Regions from separate parts of the Spinactinospora alkalitolerans genome, predicted to be linked through region 2. Evidence: riboswitches for the same ligand, from Rfam matches in the RefSeq annotation. Region 2 holds a riboswitch; each other region holds the start of a gene.

Region 1 (4,146 bases), 4.5 Mb from region 2:
ATCCCCATGAAGCGCGCCAGGATGTGCGGCTGCCCCAGGTATCCGATGCCCCAGGCCAGGCCGGAGACGATGACGACGGCGCCGAGGGCGTCGGTGGTCTGCCAGCTCCCGTCGGCGAGCGAGGCGCCGCCGAACGCCGACAGCAGGTTCTCGTTGCGGTCGCCGACCGTGTCCAGGGCCGTGCCGAACCCGCCGATGGTGACGACCGCGACGACCGGCACGATCAGCAGCGCGATCCACATCATCGCGGCCTGGATCACGTCGGTCAGGCTGACCGCGAGGAACCCGCCCAGGAAGGTGTAGAGGACGATGATCGACGCGCCGACGATGACGGCGATGGCGGGCGGCCACCCGAAGACCTGGTCGAACAGCACGCCCATCGACAGCAGGCCGGAGGCGACGTAGAACAGGTAGAACACCAGGATCAGGATCGCGGAGATGCCCCGCAGCAGCCCGCTGTGGTCGCCGAACCGGTTCTCCAGGTAGGAGGAGAGCGTCAGGGAGTTGGACTCCCCGCCGTTGCGGAGGTCGCTGACCCGCTCGGTGTAGACGCGCAGCCGGGGGGCGACGATGCGCCAGCTCGCGTAGAAGCCGATGCCCAGGCCGACCGCGATCCAGGCCTCGCCCAGGCCGGAGAGGTAGATCGCGCCGGGCAGGCCCAGCAGCAGCCATCCGCTGAAGTCGCTGGCGTTGGCGCTCAGGCCGGCCACCCAACTGTTGAGCTGCCGGCCGCCCAACACGAAGTCGGACAGCGAGGTCGTTCTCTTGTACACCAGCAGACCGACCGCCACCATCACCACGAAGTAAACGGCGAAGGTGACGACCGATCCGATCATGGAGCTGCTCACGCGGCTTCCCCATCTCTCACGAATCGACGGCGCAGGACTACACGGATCATGACTGCGCGGTCCGGCACGGGCAATGACCGATATCGAGCTGCTGACCGATTCGAGACATCATCGATTCATTCGTGGTCCAGGGTTGTCGAGATGGCCAGCGCCCCCGCGTGCGCGTTGTCGTATCGGCCATGGATCTCTCCCCTTTTCAGAGCCCGTATTCGCCGGTCATCAGGGGTGTGCGCACGGTCGGCGCCGGGCGGGCCCCGGCCGTTCCCCGGCGGTCGCCATGTCCGCGCGGGTCCCCGGCGGCTAGCATTGTGGGCGCGACGGAAACCAGGAAGCCGGTGCGAATCCGGCACGGTCCCGCCACTGTGACCGAGGAGCCGACCCCGCGCAGGGCCACGGCGCGAAAGCGCTGGAAGGCCGGGGGAGGCGATGATCCGGGAGTCAGGAGACTGGGCCGTCGCCGCTTCGTCCACGAGGGCGCGGACCCCGGGGGAAGCGGCCGCGGGCCCGATCGCCGCTGCCGGTCCTCCCCGCCGCGCCCGGATCCCGGGAGAGGACCCAGACGTGCCCACCACCCCCGTTCCCGACCGACCGCACCGCCTCCTGCTGCCCGCCGCGCTCGCCACCGCGGTGGCGCTGACCGGCTGCGGCGCCCCCGCGCAGACCGCGACCGGCTCCGGCCCGCCCGCCGAGGGCTACCCGGTGACCATCGGCAACTGCGGCTCCGAGACCCGCGTCGACGCGCCGCCGGAGCGCGTGGTCACCTTGAACCAGCACGTCACAGAGGTGATGCTGGCGCTCGGCCTGGAGGATCGGATGGTGGGCACGGCCTACCTGGACGACGAGGTCCCGCCCGAGTACGCCGACGCCTACGCCTCGGTCCCGGTGCTCGCCGACGCCTACCCCTCGTTCGAGGTCCTGCTGGAGGCCGAACCCGACTTCGTCTACGGCGGATTCACCAGCGCGTTCGACGACACCGAGGGCCGCGGCAGGCCGGCGCTGGCCGATGCGGGCATCGCCACCTACCTCAACATCGAGCAGTGCGCCGACGAGGTGACGACGGAGACCGTCGAGACCGAGCTGCGCAACGTCGCCCGGATCTTCGGCGTGGAGGAGCGCGCCGAGGAGCTGATCGAGGAGATGAACGCCGACCTGGCCGAGGTCGGCGCGCGGCTCGAAGGCGTCGAACCGGTGGACGTGCTGGTCGTGGACAGCATCGACACCACCGTCTTCACCTCCGGCGGCAGCGGCATCGGCTCCGATCTGATCGAGCGGGCCGGCGGGCGCAACGTGTTCGGCGACGTCGACGACACCTTCGCCGACGTCTCCATCGAGCAGGCCGCCGCGCGTTCCCCCGAGGTCATCCTGTTCTACGACTACGGCGCCACCTCCGTCGAGGAGAAGCGCCGGGCGGTCCTCGCCGACCCCGTGCTGGCCGGCGCGCCGGCGGTCGAGGAGGAGCGCTTCGCGGTGCTGCCGCTGACATCGGCCCTGGTCGGCGTCAGGACCGGTGACGCGGTGACCGACATCGCCGAGCAGCTCCACCCGGACGCGTTCTGAGCGGGCGCGGCGTGCGCGCGCGGACCGCCGCGGCCCCGGCCCGGCCGCGCGGCGGCGGCCGGGCCGCGTTCACGCGCAACGGCCGGCTGCGCGCGGCGGTCGTGCTGCCGCTGCTGGGCGCGGCCCTGCTGGTGATGATGACATTCGGGGTCATGGCCGGGTCGGTGGACATCACCTTCGCCGACACCTGGCGGATCCTGATCCACCGGACGCTGCCCGGCCTGGCCGAGCCCACCTGGCCGCGGGTGCACGAGACGATCGTGCTGACGTCGCGGCTGCCGCGGGTGCTGCTGGCCGCGGTCGTCGGGGCGGGGCTGGCGCTGATCGGCATGGTGCTGCAGGCCCTGGTGCGCAACCCGCTGGCCGACCCGCTGCTCCTGGGCGTGTCGTCGGGCGCGACGTTCGGCGCCGTCGCCGTGGTCATCCTCGGGATCAACCTGTTCGGGCTGTACTCCCTGTCGGTCTCGGCGTTCCTCGGCGCGCTGGTGGCGCTGCTCCTGGTCTATGCGATGGCGCGGGTGGGCGGCAGGATGACGACGACAAGGCTGGTGCTGGCCGGCGTGGCCGTGGGGCAGGTGCTCTCCGCCGTCGCGAGCCTGCTCATCATCACCTCCGGCGAACCGCACGCGATGGCGCAGGTGGCCCGCTGGACCATGGGCGGGCTCGGCGGCACCGGCTGGGACGAGCTGCTGCTCCCCTCGGCCGTCGTGACGGTGGCGCTGGCCCTGCTGCTCACCCAGGCGCGGGCGTTCAACCTGCTCTTCGCCGGCGAGGAGGCCGCCGTCACGATGGGGCTGTCCGTGGACCGGTTCCGCGCGGTGATGGTCGTGGCGACGTCGCTGGTCACCGGCGTCATGGTCGCGGTGAGCGGCATGATCGGCTTCGTCGGCCTGATGGTTCCGCACGTCGCCCGCCTGCTGGTGGGCGCGGACCACCGCCGCGCCCTGCCCGTGGCGACCCTGCTCGGCGCCGCGTTCCTGGTCCTGGCCGACCTGGCCGCCCGCACCCTGGCCAGCCCGGAGGAGATCCCCGTGGGCATCCTCACCGCCCTGTGCGGCGGCCCGTTCTTCCTGTGGCTGATGCGCCGCGACGCCCGCAGGACGAAGGGGCGGGTGTGAGAGCCGCGCCCGCCCCTCCCCTCTATCCCCGCCCCAGGACCTTCTCCTCGCGTTCCAGGGCGGCCTCGGAGAACTCCACCAGGGTGTCCTCCAGCGCGTCGGCGTCGGGGCCGAGGACGGAGGTGCTGCCCAGGTAGTCGCCGTTGCGGTAGACCATGCCGTAGAGCAGGACCGGCTCGCCCTGCACCTCGGTCTCGACCACGAAGGCCCTGGACTCCTCGCCCACGGTCGCCAGATCGAGGTCGCGCAGCGTGTAGGGCGCCTTCAGGCCGTTCTCGACGGTCGCCTCGTAGCTGGCGCACTCCTCGGGCGGGGCGGCGTCCAGCGCCTTCACGGCGGCCTGCTCCGACAGTCCGATCAGCGTGTGGGTGATGGTCGCGCCGGGACCGCCGAAGGAGGCCACCGAGGCGGGGGCCTCGCGCACCTCGGGCAGCCGCCCCCACTGGTTCACGGCGTCCATGCACTGGGGCTTGTCGAGCTCCGTGTCCTCGCGCAGCTCCTCCGTGCGCCGCACCGACGCCAACTGGGCGTAGGTCCCGGTCTCGCTCTGGTCGGCCAGCAAATCGGCCTCGCCGAACTGCACCATCTGCGCCTCGTTCAGCCGGGTGGCGGCCTCGGCGTTG
Region 2 (4,146 bases):
GGCCACGCCCACGCGCTGCTGCTGGCCGCCGGAGAGCTGGCGCGGGTAGCGGCCGCGGAACTCCGAGGGGGCCAGGCCGACCAGCTCCAGTAGCTCGTCCACGCGCCTGGTGATGCGCTGCCCGTCCCAGCCGAGCATCTGCGGGACCTGCGCGATGTTGCTCGCCACCGTCATGTGCGGGAACAGGCCCGCCTGCTGGATCACGTAGCCGATGTGGCGGCGCAGCTCATCGGGCTTCTGGGCGCGGGCGTCCATCTCGCCGATCGTGATGCGGCCCGAGGTCGGCTCGATCAGCCGGTTGATCATCCGCATCGTGGTGGTCTTGCCGCAGCCCGACGGGCCCAGCAGGACCACGATCTGGCCGGCGGGGATGGTCATGGTGAGGTCGTCCACGGCCGCATCGGAGGTGGAACCGTAGCGCTTGGACACCTCGATCAGTTCGATCGGAACGCCGCCGCCGTTCTCGCCGTCGGCGGCGAGCTGGGCCAGGGACTGGGGGGCGGAAGTGGTCTCAGGCATGGATCCGGATTCCTCGAGAAGTGGTCAGTTTGCCGATCAGGACGAAGACGGCGTCGAACAGCAGGGCCAGGAGCACGATGCCCAGGGTCCCCACCAACGTGGCGTTGAGCGCGTTGGCCGCGCCGATCCGGGCCAGGCCGGAGAAGATCTGGTCGCCCAGGCCGGGGCCCGAGACGAAGGCGGCGATCGCGCCGATGCCCATGGCCAACTGGGTGGCGATGCGCAGGCCGGTGAGGATCACCGGCCAGGCCAGCGGCAGTTGGACGCGCAGGAGCACCCGCAGCCTGCTCATGCCGATGCCGCGGGCGGCGTCGACCAGCGTGCTGTCGACGCCGTTGAGGCCCACGACGGTGTTGCGCAGGATGGGCAGCAGGGCGTACAGCGTGATGGCCGTGACGCTCGGCGCGACGCCCAGGCCCAGAGGGGCGATGAGCAGGCCGAGCATGGCGATCGAGGGGATCGTGAAGATCACGCTGGTGGTCCCGGTGGCCATCGCCGTCGCCCGCTCGTTCCGGTGGACGAGGATCCCGATGACGACGCCGACCGCGGCGGCGATGAGCACGCACTGGGCGATCATGCTCGCGTGCTGGATCGTCTGGAAGGCGAGCTTGTCGGAACGGCTCGCGATGTACTCCAAGAGGGTCACGACGCGGCCGCCTCCCTGGCACGGGGGGAGGGTAGGGGAGCAGGGGTTTCAGCCATGAGGCCGGTTTTAACCGGCTGGTCGTGGAGTACTCGCTCCTTGGAAAAAGGGTGACTTTTCTGTTACCAAACGTGTGGCGGAGGAGACACGCCGGTGTGCGATGGAACACCCGCCGGAGGACCGGCGGGCCCGGTGCGGCGGAGGGGTCAGGCGGCGGCGGCCAGGGAGCGGATGTAGTTGAACTGCTGGTGCACCTGATTGATCTGGCCCTGGCCGTACACCCCGACCTGGGTGGTGTGGAAGGCCTGGCCGTTGCGCACGGAGACCTGGATGCTTCCGCTGACCGTCTTCTCCTTCACCAGCAGGAAGAACAGGCTGAAGACGCAGATGAAGAAGAAGCCGATGAGGGCGACGACCAGCGCCCACGTGGCCATCTTCTCCTGCACGTGGGACATGTCGTTGATGCTCCATGTGCTGCCCCGCAGCGGGAAGGCGCCTCCCGGGGTGATGACCTCGGTCTGGGTCACCGTGATGTCGCCCAGGGCGGCGACCGGCTGCCCTCCGGAGGGAACGGACTGCTGGTACCCGGGGGTCTGCCAGCCGCCGGTCTGCGCGCCCTGGTCGTAGGGCACCATCTGCCCTGAGGGGTAGCCGCCCGAGGGGACTCCGCCCTGCGCGTAGGGGTCCTGAGGGTGCGGAGTGCCGCCGGGCTGTCCGTAGTACGGGTCGCCGGAGCCCTGCTGGGGGTCGGGGTAATGGCTCATGCCGAGGATTCTTCCAAACCCGCAGGGCCCGCGGCACCGTTTGGGACCGATCCGGCGGCGACCGGTAGCGGCTCGGTCGCGCCTTCAGGACCCCTGTTCCCCGGGGGGCGGGAACGCGCGCTCGGCGGGGTCGCGCTGGCGGACGTTGCCCAGTTCCTCCTCCGGCGGGCTGGGGCTCCAGTCTTTCAGCCAGATGAACACGCGGTCCTCGCCGATGCTGGTGCACACGGGCCGGTCGAGGATGCGCCCGGCGCGCTCGGCTGCCTCGCGGGTGGCGTCGCGGTCGTCCTCGCCGCCGTAGTGGTAGGCGGTGGTGCCGTTGCGCTCCAGCCTGGCCGCGATCGCGCGGGCCGTCTCCTCGATGCGGTCGGCGTCTGCGGCCGGGGTGTCGGTGGTGGGGTGAACGTTGTCGGACATGGGGGGCTCCTTGACTGTTCGGTCCTACAATGCCCGATGCGTGGGCCTGTTGTCTCCCGCCCTTCTGCGAAGATGAGGGCGACGGCGCTGAGGAACACGGTGGGAATCCGTGGCTGTCTTCGCAACTGTGAAGGGGGAGCCGCCCCGCACGACGCCACTGCCGCACGCCGGTGGGAAGGCCGGGGCCGGCCGAGAAGCCTGAGCCAGGAGACTCCGCGCCGTCGCGCACCTGGGAGAGACCGGGACGGATCCGCCGGATCCGCCCCGACGAACCGCGAAAAGACGGTTCCCGACCGGAAGAAGGACCACGCGTGGCTACGATCCTGCTGCTGTCCACGGCCGACACCGAATTGCTCGCCGCCAGCGCCGCCGAAGCCGGCTACCGCACCGCGAACCCGGCGCGCACCGATCCCGATGAGGTCCCGGCCCTGCTGGAGGGGGTCGACGTCGCGGTGGTGCGCCTGCTGGGCGGGCGCGAGGCGTGGCCGCGCGGGCTCGACGCGCTGCGCGGCAGCGGGGTGCCGCTGGTGGCGCTGGGCGGCGAGGCCGCACCCGACGCCGAGCTGGTCGCGCTGTCGACCGTCCCTTCGGGGGTGGCCACCGACGCCCACGCCTACCTGTGCGAGGGCGGGGTCGGCAACCTCCGCCAGCTCGCCCGGTTCCTCTCCGACACCGTGCTGCTCACCGGCGAGGGGTTCGAGGCGCCGGAGAAGATGCCCGACCACGGCGTACACGGTGAGCGCGCGCAGCGGACGGACCGCCCGACGGTGGCGGTCGTCTTCTACCGCGCGCACGAGCTCTCCGGCAACACCGCGTTCATCGACACCCTGTGCGATGCGGTCGAGGCCGCGGGCGCCAACGCGCTGCCGGTGTTCTCCGGTTCGCTGCGGGGCCTGTCGCGCGAGACGTCCCCGGACCTGTTCGCCCTGCTCGACCGGGCCGATGCGATCATCACGACCGTGCTGGCGGCGGGCGGAGCGGCGAGCCGAGGAGCGAGCGGAGTGGGCGGCGGTCCTCGGAAGGCGTGGCGGGAACTCGGTGAGAGCCGTCCGCGGAGCGAGGGCGGAGGCGAGCGCGACCAGGAGCGCGGAGCGGTGGCGGCCGACGCCGGCGGCGGCGACGAGGACGCCTGGGACGCCGGCGCGCTCGCAGCCCTGGACATGCCGATCCTGCAGGGGCTGGTGCTGACCTCCGGCAGGGAGAAGTGGCGGGCCTCCGACGCCGCGCTGACGCCGATGGACGCCGGGATGCAGGTGGCCATCCCCGAGTTCGACGGCCGGCTGATCACCGTGCCGTTCTCGTTCAAGGAGACCGACCCGGCCAGCGGCATCCCGGTCTACGTCGCCGACCCCGAGCGCAGCGCGCGGGTGGCCGGCATCGCGGTGCGCCACGCCCGGCTGCGATCGGTGCCGCCGGCCGAGCGCCGCCTGGCCGTGGTGCTGTCCTCCTACCCGACCAAGCACTCCCGCGTCGGCAACGCCGTCGGCCTGGACACCCCGGCCTCGGCGGTGCGGCTGCTCCGCGAGCTGGCGGCGCGCGGCTACGACCTCGGCCCCGACGACGCGCTGTGGCGGGTGCCGGGACCGGAGGAGGACCGCCGCGCCGACGACGGCGACCCGCTGATCCACGCGCTGATCGGCGCGGGCGGCCACGACGTCGAGTGGCTGACCGAGGAGCAGCTCGCGCGGGCCTCGGCGCGGGTCCCGCTGGCGGACTACCTCCGCTGGTTCGAGGCGCTGCCGACCGAGCTGCGCGACGGCATCAGGGAGCACTGGGGCGAGCCGCCGGGCGGGCTCTACGTCG
Region 3 (4,146 bases), 4.5 Mb from region 2:
GGCGGGTCCTGGAGTCGATCGCGGCCGACCTGCCGCGCCACAGCGGCCTGGCCGACCCGATCGCCCCCGCGGTCCTCGCCCACCTGCGCCCGCCGCCCGGCGGCACGGCGCCGGGCAGCGGGCGCGCCGGGCCGCGGGTGCGCGCCGCGGCCGACGCGGTCGGGCTGAGCGAGCGGCAACTGCACCGGCGCTGCCTGACCGCCTTCGGGTACGGGCCGAAGACCCTGGACCGGATCCTGCGGATGAACCGGGCGCTGGACATGGCGCGCGCGGGAACGCCGCTCGCCCTGGCCGCGGCCGCGGCGGGCTACGCCGACCAGGCCCACCTCACCCGCGAGGTGCGCTCCCTGACCGGCGTCCCCCCGGGCTCGCTGGTGGGCCAGCGCGCCGGGTCCGGCGGTTCGCCCCGCCCTGGGGCACCGGAACCGGTGCCGTCGGCGCCGCGGTCGCGGCGCGGCCCGATCAGGTCCCAGCGGTTGCCGTAGGGGTCCCGGAAGACGGCCACCGTTCCGTAGGGCTCGTGCCGGGGCGGCTCTTCGAACACGACCCCGGCCGCCCGCATCCGCTCGTGGTCCCGGTCGAAATCCTCGGTGTTGAGGAACCAGCCGACGCGCCCGCCGGTCTGGTCGCCGATGCGCGCCGCCTGCTCGGGGGTCGCGGCCCGCGCGAGGAGCACGGCCGTCTCCCGCGCCCCCGGCGGGCCGACCACGACCCAGCGCTTCTCGTCGCTGATGCGGGTGTCCTCGATGAGCTCGAAGCCGACGGCGTTCACGTAGAAGGCGACGGCCTCGTCGTAGTCGCGCACGACGAGGGTCACCAGTCCCAGGTGCGGCATCCGACGATCATGCCGCACCTCTCCCCCGCCCCGGTTACCGGCCCCTGCCCGGTCCGACGGGCTGACCGGACAGCGGGGCGTAGAGGTCGACGCCGTTGCCGTCCGGATCGTTCACCACGGCGTAGCGCTGGCCCCAGAACGCGTCCCAGGGCGCCATGTGCCCCTCGTAGCCGGCCGCCGTCAGCTCGGCGTAGACGGCGTCCACCTCGGCGGGGTCGTCGCAGGCGAAGGCCAGGCCGAGGCGTCCGCCGCCGGGGGCCGGCTTCCAGTCGGGGTCGAAGGAGCGGATCGTTTCGTCGGTGTCCCAGGCCATCCGCAGCCCGCCGCCCAGCTCCGCCTCGACGTGCGGCTCGGAGTCGGCCTCAGCGGGGACGTCGACCCCGAGGCGGCGGTAGAACGCCAGCGACCGCCCCATGTCGGCGACCGCGATACCGATGAGATTGAACCTGATTGCCATGCCGACGACGCTAGACCGCGCCCGCCGCGGCGGTCTTGAAGGAAACGGACGCGTCCCCGCCGGTCAGGGGGACCGGAGGAGTTCCCTGCCGAGGGCGTAGGCGCCAGGCAGGTCCGGCCCCCGGTACTCGGCGCGGGCGATCCCGGCGAGGTGGTGGTCGGCGTTGACCGCGACGGTGCGCTCCAGGTGCCGGAACAGCGGGGCGTCACTCATGGAGTCCCCGTAGGCGACGCACCGCTCCGGCCCGATGCCCTCGCGCCCGCGGACCTCGTCGACGATCCGCACTTTGTCGGCGGGGGTGAGGATGTTCTCGGGCACGACCGGTTCGGCGAACGGAGGGGGCGGGAAGCGCGACGCGACGATCTCGTCGAAGCCGAACTCCAGCAGGTGCCGGGCGTAGAAGTCCGGCGACATCGTGATCACCAGGGACCGCTCGCCGCGGCGGCGGATGTCGGCGCAGACATCGGCGACGCCGGTGAGGAACGGGCTCGCCCGGAACGCCTCCTCGACCTGCGCCGCGGTGAGCTCCCTCCACAGGCTGTGGATCTCGCGGGCGAACCCCCGCGTGTCGATCACCCCGCCGGCGAACCGCTGCTCCAACTCGGTGAGCTCGGCGACGGTGCCGCGGACCCCGGCCACCTCAAGACTCGCCGTCGACCCGTTGAGCAGCGTGCCGTCCATGTCGAACACATGCAGAAACGTCATCGCGTCCCATTATCGCCTCCGTGAGGCACCAGCCGAACCAGCACGCCGATATCTTGAGGTTGTCGCGAGTGGTGGGCACCAGATGTAGTATCCCTTCCGCTGGTGGTTCACCCGGGGTGAGAGGTTCGGGTGAGGCAAGAGGGAACCCGGTGCGAATCCGGGACTGCCCCGCAGCGGTGAGCGGGAACGGAAGCCGTCTTGTGCACTGGGTGCCGCGCCATGGCGCCCGGGAAGCGACGGCCGGTAGGACGGGCCACGGGCCCGGTGCCCGCGAGTCCGAAGACCTGCCACCGGCGTGCGCGCGCGGCGCGCACCGCAACGGGGCCTCGAGGGTGGGCCGCCGCGAACCCGGTAGATCAGCGTGGGCCGTCGCAGCCCGCCCCGTTCGTGTGCGCTCCGACCTCGAAACCCCAACCGGTTTTCGTCTACCTGGTTGGAGCCACCATGACCCTCGACACCGACGTCGCCCCCTCGGCGGCGACGCCTCCCCCCCTCGGACCCGATGGACCGGGTCCGATTGGTGGTCGGGGAGGCCTGCGCGGGGCTGGACGGCGCCTCGGCCGAGACCGTCATCGCCGAGGCGCGGCGCAACCTCTACCCGGGCATCCGCCCCGACGAACTGGAGCTCGCGCTGGTCATGGCGGCGCGCGCGTTCGTCGAGGCCGACCCCGACTACTCCTACGCCAGCGCGCGCCTGCTCCTGGACAAGCTGCGCCGCGAGGCGCTGACCTTCCTCTCCGGCGGTTTCGACGAGGCCGACCAGGCGGCCATGGCCGACCGCTACGCCGGCTACCTCGCCGACTACGTCGCCCGCGGCGTCGAGCTGGAGCAGCTCGACCCCGAGCTCGCGGCGTTCGACCTCGCCCGCCTCGGCGCCGCGCTGCGCCCCGAGCGCGACCTGGACTTCACCTTCCTCGGCCTGCAGACCCTCTACGACCGCTACTTCCTGCACAGCGGAGGCGTCCGCTACGAGCTGCCGCAGGCGTTCTTCATGCGCGTCGCCATGGGGCTGGCGCTCAAGGAGGACGACCGGGAGGCCCGCGCGATCGAGTTCTACGAGCTGCTGTCCTCGTTCGACTTCATGTGCTCCACGCCGACGCTGTTCAACTCCGGCACCCGCCGCGCCCAACTGTCGTCGTGCTTCCTCACCACCGTCGAGGACGACCTCCAGGGCATCTTCCACGGCATCGGCAACAACGCGCTGCTGTCGAAGTACTCCGGCGGCCTCGGCAACGACTGGACCCCGGTGCGCGGCATGGGCGCCCACATCAAGGGCACCAACGGCCAGAGCCAGGGCGTCGTCCCGTTCCTGAAGATCGCCAACGACACCGCGGTGGCGGTGAACCAGTGCTTCGCGCCGGAGACATCGGTGTACACGGCCGATGGCGTCAAGGCGATCCGCGACGTGCGAATCGGCGATCTGGTCTTGGGGAAGAGCGGTCATTACCGCGAGGTAACGGAGGTTTTCGCCTACGACCAGACCGATCCGATGGTCGAAGTGGACATCAAGCATTCGATCGAGACGCTGAAGGTGACCGCGGGGCACCCGTTCCGCGCCATTCAGGGCGTTCAACTGGAGCAGTCGAACACCCGGACCCTGGAATGGCCGGCCAACGGCAAAGTGCGGCCTGAATGGGTGGAAGCGGGTGAGCTGAGCAAGGGCGACTACGTCGGCCAGGTCATCCCGAAGGAGGTCCTACCCGTCCAAGGGTTCACCGAGGACGATGCCCGGCTCTACGGGATCCTCCTGGGGGACGGCCACCTCTCGGAGGGGGGACTCGAGTGGGGCGTCTCGGGCGACCCGGAACTGGACACTCATCTGGTGTTCGTGCGGAACTACCTCATGGAGCACGGTATCCACTTCCGGGAGACGGGCCGGGACGAGGCCTGCCTGCAGATCCGCTGGGCATCCGGACGAGGGGTGCTGCGGGATCCCGCTACCGGCCGTGTCACCGGTGCCGGTGAGCCGACACTTCCCTTCACCCACGCGGACCTCTACGACGATGACCGCAGGAAGCGCATAGCGCGCCGGTTCTCCCATCTTCCGCATGCGCAGACGCGCGCGCTCCTCCAGGGGCTACTCGAAACGGACGGAGGAGTCTCGCGGGGAGTGGAGATCTACTTCACGACGGCCTCCCGGCCACTCGCG
Region 4 (4,146 bases), 3.0 Mb from region 2:
GCACGTGCAGCAGCGAGCAGCTCGTGCTCACCACGACCTCGCCGGCCAGGCCCAGCAGGGAGGTCAGCGTGGACAGCGCGGCGGGGACGTCGGTGCGCCAGACGTTGCGGCCGTCGACCACGCCAGCCACCAGGGTCCGCTCACCCAGGCCGGAGACGGCGGCGAGGTCGCGCAGGGAGTCGGGCGCGGTGACCAGGTCCAGCCCGATCGCCTCGACGGCGGTGCGCTTGAGCGCGGCGACGGCGTCGGGGCCGATGGAGCCGAAGTAGGTCTGCACCAGCAGTCGGGGCCGTCCGGCGACGCGGCCGAGCCGGGCGTAGGCGCGTTCCAGTTCGGGCAGTGCGGCCCGCCCCGCATCGGTGGCCAGGATCGGCTCGTCGAGCTGGACCCAGCCCGCTCCGGCGGCGCCGAGCTCGTCGAGCAGGGCGGCGTAGCAGGCGAGCAGGTCGTCCAGGAGCTCCAGGGGCCGCCACCCCGGCGGTGCGTCAGCGGCCGGCTTGGCCAGCAGCAGGAAGGTGAGCGGGCCGACCAGCACCGGCCTGGTCTCCATGCCCAGCCCTCGCGCCTGGCAGTACTCCGAGAGCGGTTTGCGCCCGGCCAGGCGCGGCCGGGTGGCCGGCGAGAGCTCGGGCACCAGGTAGTGGTAGTTGGTGTCGAACCACTTCGTCATCTCCAGCGGCGGGACGTCGTCGGCGCCCCGGGCCATGGCGAAGTAGCGCGCCAGTTCGGCCTCGCGGCCGTCGCGCCCGGCGGCGACCCCGGCGAATCTCGGTGGGACCGCGTCGAACAGGACGGCGGTGTCCAGGACGTGGTCGTAGTAGGAGAACGTGTTGGACGGGATGTGCGCGATCCCGGCGTCGCGCAGCGCCTCCCAGACGGTGCGGCGCAGCCGGGCGCCGACCGCGTCCAGGGCCGGCGCGTCGATGCCGCCGGCCCAGAAGGACTCGGTGGCGCGCTTGAGCTCTCGGTCGGCCCCGATGCGGGGGTAGCCCAGAACGGTCGTCGTCATCGGGCACCGCCCCCCGCTGAAGTGCGGGCACGGGTTCTCATCAGCTTTTCTTCCCCTCGTCGAGCAGCCATGAGGTCCGGCCGCCGAGGAGGGGGCGGGCGCGCGGGCAGGGCGTGGGACGCGCCGCACCCGCCGTCACCCGGCCCTCCCTCGGGGCCGCGGACCACCGCGGGCGCGCGCTGCGTCCGCGGGCGGTGGCAGGTCTTCGGACTCGCGGGCGCGGCGCGGCGGCGTTTCGCCGCGCCTCCTACCGGCCGTCGCTTCCCGGGCGCGTTCGGCGCCCAGTGCTCGTGACGGCTGTCGTTCCCGCTCACCGCTGCGGGGCAGTCCCGGATTCGCACCGGGTTCCCTCTTGCGACACGTGGGGGCCGCGGCTCCCACGTGAACCAACCGCGATCGGCAGTATAGGCCGAGCCCTTCCGCAGGCACCGGCCGGCACCGGGGGTCCGCGGGCGCGGCGCCTCGATGCCGGCCGGCGGCGATTGTCCGGATGTGGTCGTGCGCCCCGATGATCCGGCGGCGGTGCGGCGCAGCGGGAGACCCGGCCCCTCCTGCGGTGGAGAAGGCCCACGTCACAGCAGCCTGGGGTGTTCGTCACCCGCGCCGGAAAAACGGCTGATGGGCCGGCCCCGCGCGTGCTGTCACCGGTATGGGCGTACCTGCCCACCCCGCCGAAGTCATACCCTCGTTCGATGGGCCGGATCGACACCACCGCGAACCTGTGCCGACCGGTCGGAGCCGGACCCCCCGCTCCCCTCCCGCGAAACACGGGTCGCCCCCTCATGATCTGACGAACGCGAAAGACTGCCGTCCCCTTGAAGAACCCTCCCGAGCCCCACCCGTCCTCCTGCGGAAGCACCGCGGCAAGCAGCATCAGGAACAGCACCGGCAGCGCCGCCCTCCGGGTCCGCGGCGGTCGCGGCGCCGTGCGCGCCTTCGGTGCCGCCGCCATCGCGGTCGCGGCCGTCCTGTTGGTCGGCGCGTGCTCGGAGGAGGGGAACGCCGAGCAGACCTCGGGCGGCGGGTCCGAGGAGCGCCCCAAGGCGACCGGCGCGCCCGAGGAGCTCACGGCCGTCGACCCCGAGCACGTGGTCGGCCTCGGCGAGGAGAGGTCCTCCGAGGACGGCGGCGTCGCGATCGACATCGCCTACCCCACCGTCCCCAACGCCGACCCGCTGAACGAGCGTCTGGGGGCGGTCACCGCCCGGGAGGCCGACGACTTCAAGGCGGCCAACCCCGGGGCGAAGAACCTCTCGATCTCCTGGGGCCTGACCGCGGCCGGCGACGACGTCGTGGGCGTGCGCCTCACCCAGGACGAGGAGGACTCCGAGGGGCCGCGCACCGGGTACTCCACGTACTGGTACGACGCCGCGAACGAGCACCCGGCCCTCTCCACCGAGCTCCTCGCGGGGCAGGAGGAGCTCCAGGAGCTCGACGGCCTGGTGAAGGAGCGGTTGAAGGACGAGGAGGGCGTCGACCTCTCCGCGATCCAGCCGATCGCGCGCACCTACGACTCGATGGGCTTCAACCCCGACGGCGACCTCGTGGTGGAGTTCGACGAGGGCCAGGTCGCCGATGCCGGCGCCGGGCGGGTCTTCGCCGTGGTGGACAGCGAGGAGGCCGATCCGCTGCTGTCGGACTTCGGCGAGCGCGCGCGGGCGGCGGCCACCGTCGTCACGCCCGACTTCGAGATCCCCGAGCCGCCCTCGGCGCCCAAGGACGGCGCCGAGCAGGGCGCGGCCCCCGGTGTCATGCCGGTGGGCGCGGAGGACGTCGACTGCGCCGACCCCGAGTCCAAGTGCGTCGCGCTCACCTTCGACGACGGCCCGGGCGAACGCACCCCCGAGCTGCTCGACGCGCTCGCCGAGCACGATGCCAGGGCCACCTTCTTCGTCACCGGCGGACCCGTCAGGGAGCACCCCGAGACCCTGCGCCGCGAGTACGCCGAGGGCCACGAGGTCGGCAACCACACCGTGAACCACCCGGACCTGGCCACGCTCTCGGCCGGTGAGGTCGGCGACGAGCTGAGCACCGTCAACGCGCTCATCCGGCGCGAGACCGGCCATCGGGTCGGCCTCATGCGCCCGCCCTACGGCTCGACCGACGACACCGTCTCCCAGGTGTCGGAGGAGCAGGGGCTCGCCGAGATCATCTGGAGCATCGACACCAACGACTGGAAGGACCGCGACTCCGGCATCGTCGCCAAGCGCGCGGTGCGGGACATCCGGCCGGGGTCGATCGTGCTCATGCACGACATCCACGACACGACGATCGACGCGGTCCCCACGATCCTGGAGAAGCTGGAGAAGAAGGGTTACACCATGGTGACCGTCTCCCAGTTGCTGGGGGACACCGATCCGGGCGAGTCCTACATGGACGGCCACCCCGAGGAGCCCGCCGAGTAGTCTCCGGATCCCTCGTGAGCAAGGGCCCAGCGGGTCCCTGTACGAAAATGTCCCTGGTCGCGCATAGGGTGGGACGCCGTGAGCGAGAGCCGCGAGCGAGATCGGCCGGGCGGTCGGCCCGTGACGGCCCGACCGGGCGTCGACTCCGGTACCCGCATCCGAGCAATCCAAATCATCCCACGGTGTCCTGAATCGGCCCGCTTATCCGTCCTGTCAGCGGGAACCCGACGAGTGAGCGCCAGCGCCCAAGTGGACAACGACGCCCACGGCACCACCCCCAAGAGTTCGGAAGGGACGGGCTGATGTCCGCTGCGTTTGCCCGCGACTACGCCTGGCTGCAGGAGAGCCAGCCGGACCTCGCCGAGGCATACTGTCTGTCCTATGTGCGCGGATTGACCAGGACCGAGGCGCTGCGGCGGCTCGGCGTCAGCGAACGCAGGCTGCGCTCGCTGCCCATCGCCGAGGCGCTGGAGGCGTGCCTGTGCGCCGAGGAGGCGCCCCCGATGACGGCGCACGCGCTGCGCGTGAACGGCTGGTCGGTGATCGTGGAGCCCACCGGGTGCAGGGCCACCCGTCCGGAGCTGTACCGCGCGCTGTCCGCCGGGACCGAACTGGTGTCGGTGCGCGTGGTGATGGAGCACCGCTACGAGTTCCGCTGGGTGATCGACGGCGTGCTGCAGACGTTCTTCGACGCGCGCCGACCGGACCGGCGCCGCGGTGTCCGGCCCGACG

Evidence for each region. A riboswitch is a leader RNA that binds a small molecule or an ion and turns the genes downstream of it on or off. The one in region 2 is predicted to bind cobalamin.
Region 1: linked by a shared signal. The riboswitch ahead of HDA32_RS26930 (ABC transporter substrate-binding protein) and the one ahead of cobN (cobaltochelatase subunit CobN) in region 2 are both predicted to bind cobalamin.
Region 3: linked by a shared signal. The riboswitch ahead of HDA32_RS27040 (ribonucleoside-diphosphate reductase subunit alpha) and the one ahead of cobN (cobaltochelatase subunit CobN) in region 2 are both predicted to bind cobalamin.
Region 4: linked by a shared signal. The riboswitch ahead of metE (5-methyltetrahydropteroyltriglutamate--homocysteine S-methyltransferase) and the one ahead of cobN (cobaltochelatase subunit CobN) in region 2 are both predicted to bind cobalamin.

Annotation. Positions count from the first base shown of each region.
Region 1 is NZ_JACCCC010000001.1:6,023,614-6,027,759, forward strand. It holds gene putP (sodium/proline symporter PutP) at 1-836, opposite strand, end outside; cobalamin riboswitch at 1,130-1,317, shown strand; gene HDA32_RS26930 (ABC transporter substrate-binding protein) at 1,410-2,405, shown strand; gene HDA32_RS26935 (FecCD family ABC transporter permease) at 2,417-3,523, shown strand; gene HDA32_RS26940 (hypothetical protein) at 3,546-4,146, opposite strand, start outside.
Region 2 is NZ_JACCCC010000001.1:1,519,678-1,523,823, forward strand. It holds gene HDA32_RS06800 (ABC transporter ATP-binding protein) at 1-519, opposite strand, end outside; gene HDA32_RS06805 (ABC transporter permease) at 512-1,165, opposite strand; gene HDA32_RS06810 (hypothetical protein) at 1,369-1,926, opposite strand; gene HDA32_RS06815 (hypothetical protein) at 2,011-2,343, opposite strand; cobalamin riboswitch at 2,433-2,557, shown strand; gene cobN (cobaltochelatase subunit CobN) at 2,655-4,146, shown strand, end outside.
Region 3 is NZ_JACCCC010000001.1:6,045,887-6,050,032, forward strand. It holds partial or broken gene HDA32_RS27025 (DUF6597 domain-containing transcriptional factor) at 1-311, shown strand, start outside; gene HDA32_RS31150 (VOC family protein) at 308-835, opposite strand; gene HDA32_RS27030 (VOC family protein) at 870-1,292, opposite strand; gene HDA32_RS27035 (HAD family hydrolase) at 1,356-1,997, opposite strand; cobalamin riboswitch at 2,084-2,303, shown strand; gene HDA32_RS27040 (ribonucleoside-diphosphate reductase subunit alpha) at 2,500-4,146, shown strand, end outside.
Region 4 is NZ_JACCCC010000001.1:4,485,820-4,489,965, forward strand. It holds gene metE (5-methyltetrahydropteroyltriglutamate--homocysteine S-methyltransferase) at 1-1,009, opposite strand, end outside; cobalamin riboswitch at 1,189-1,416, opposite strand; gene HDA32_RS19895 (polysaccharide deacetylase family protein) at 1,936-3,414, shown strand; gene HDA32_RS19900 (DUF6461 domain-containing protein) at 3,717-4,146, shown strand, end outside.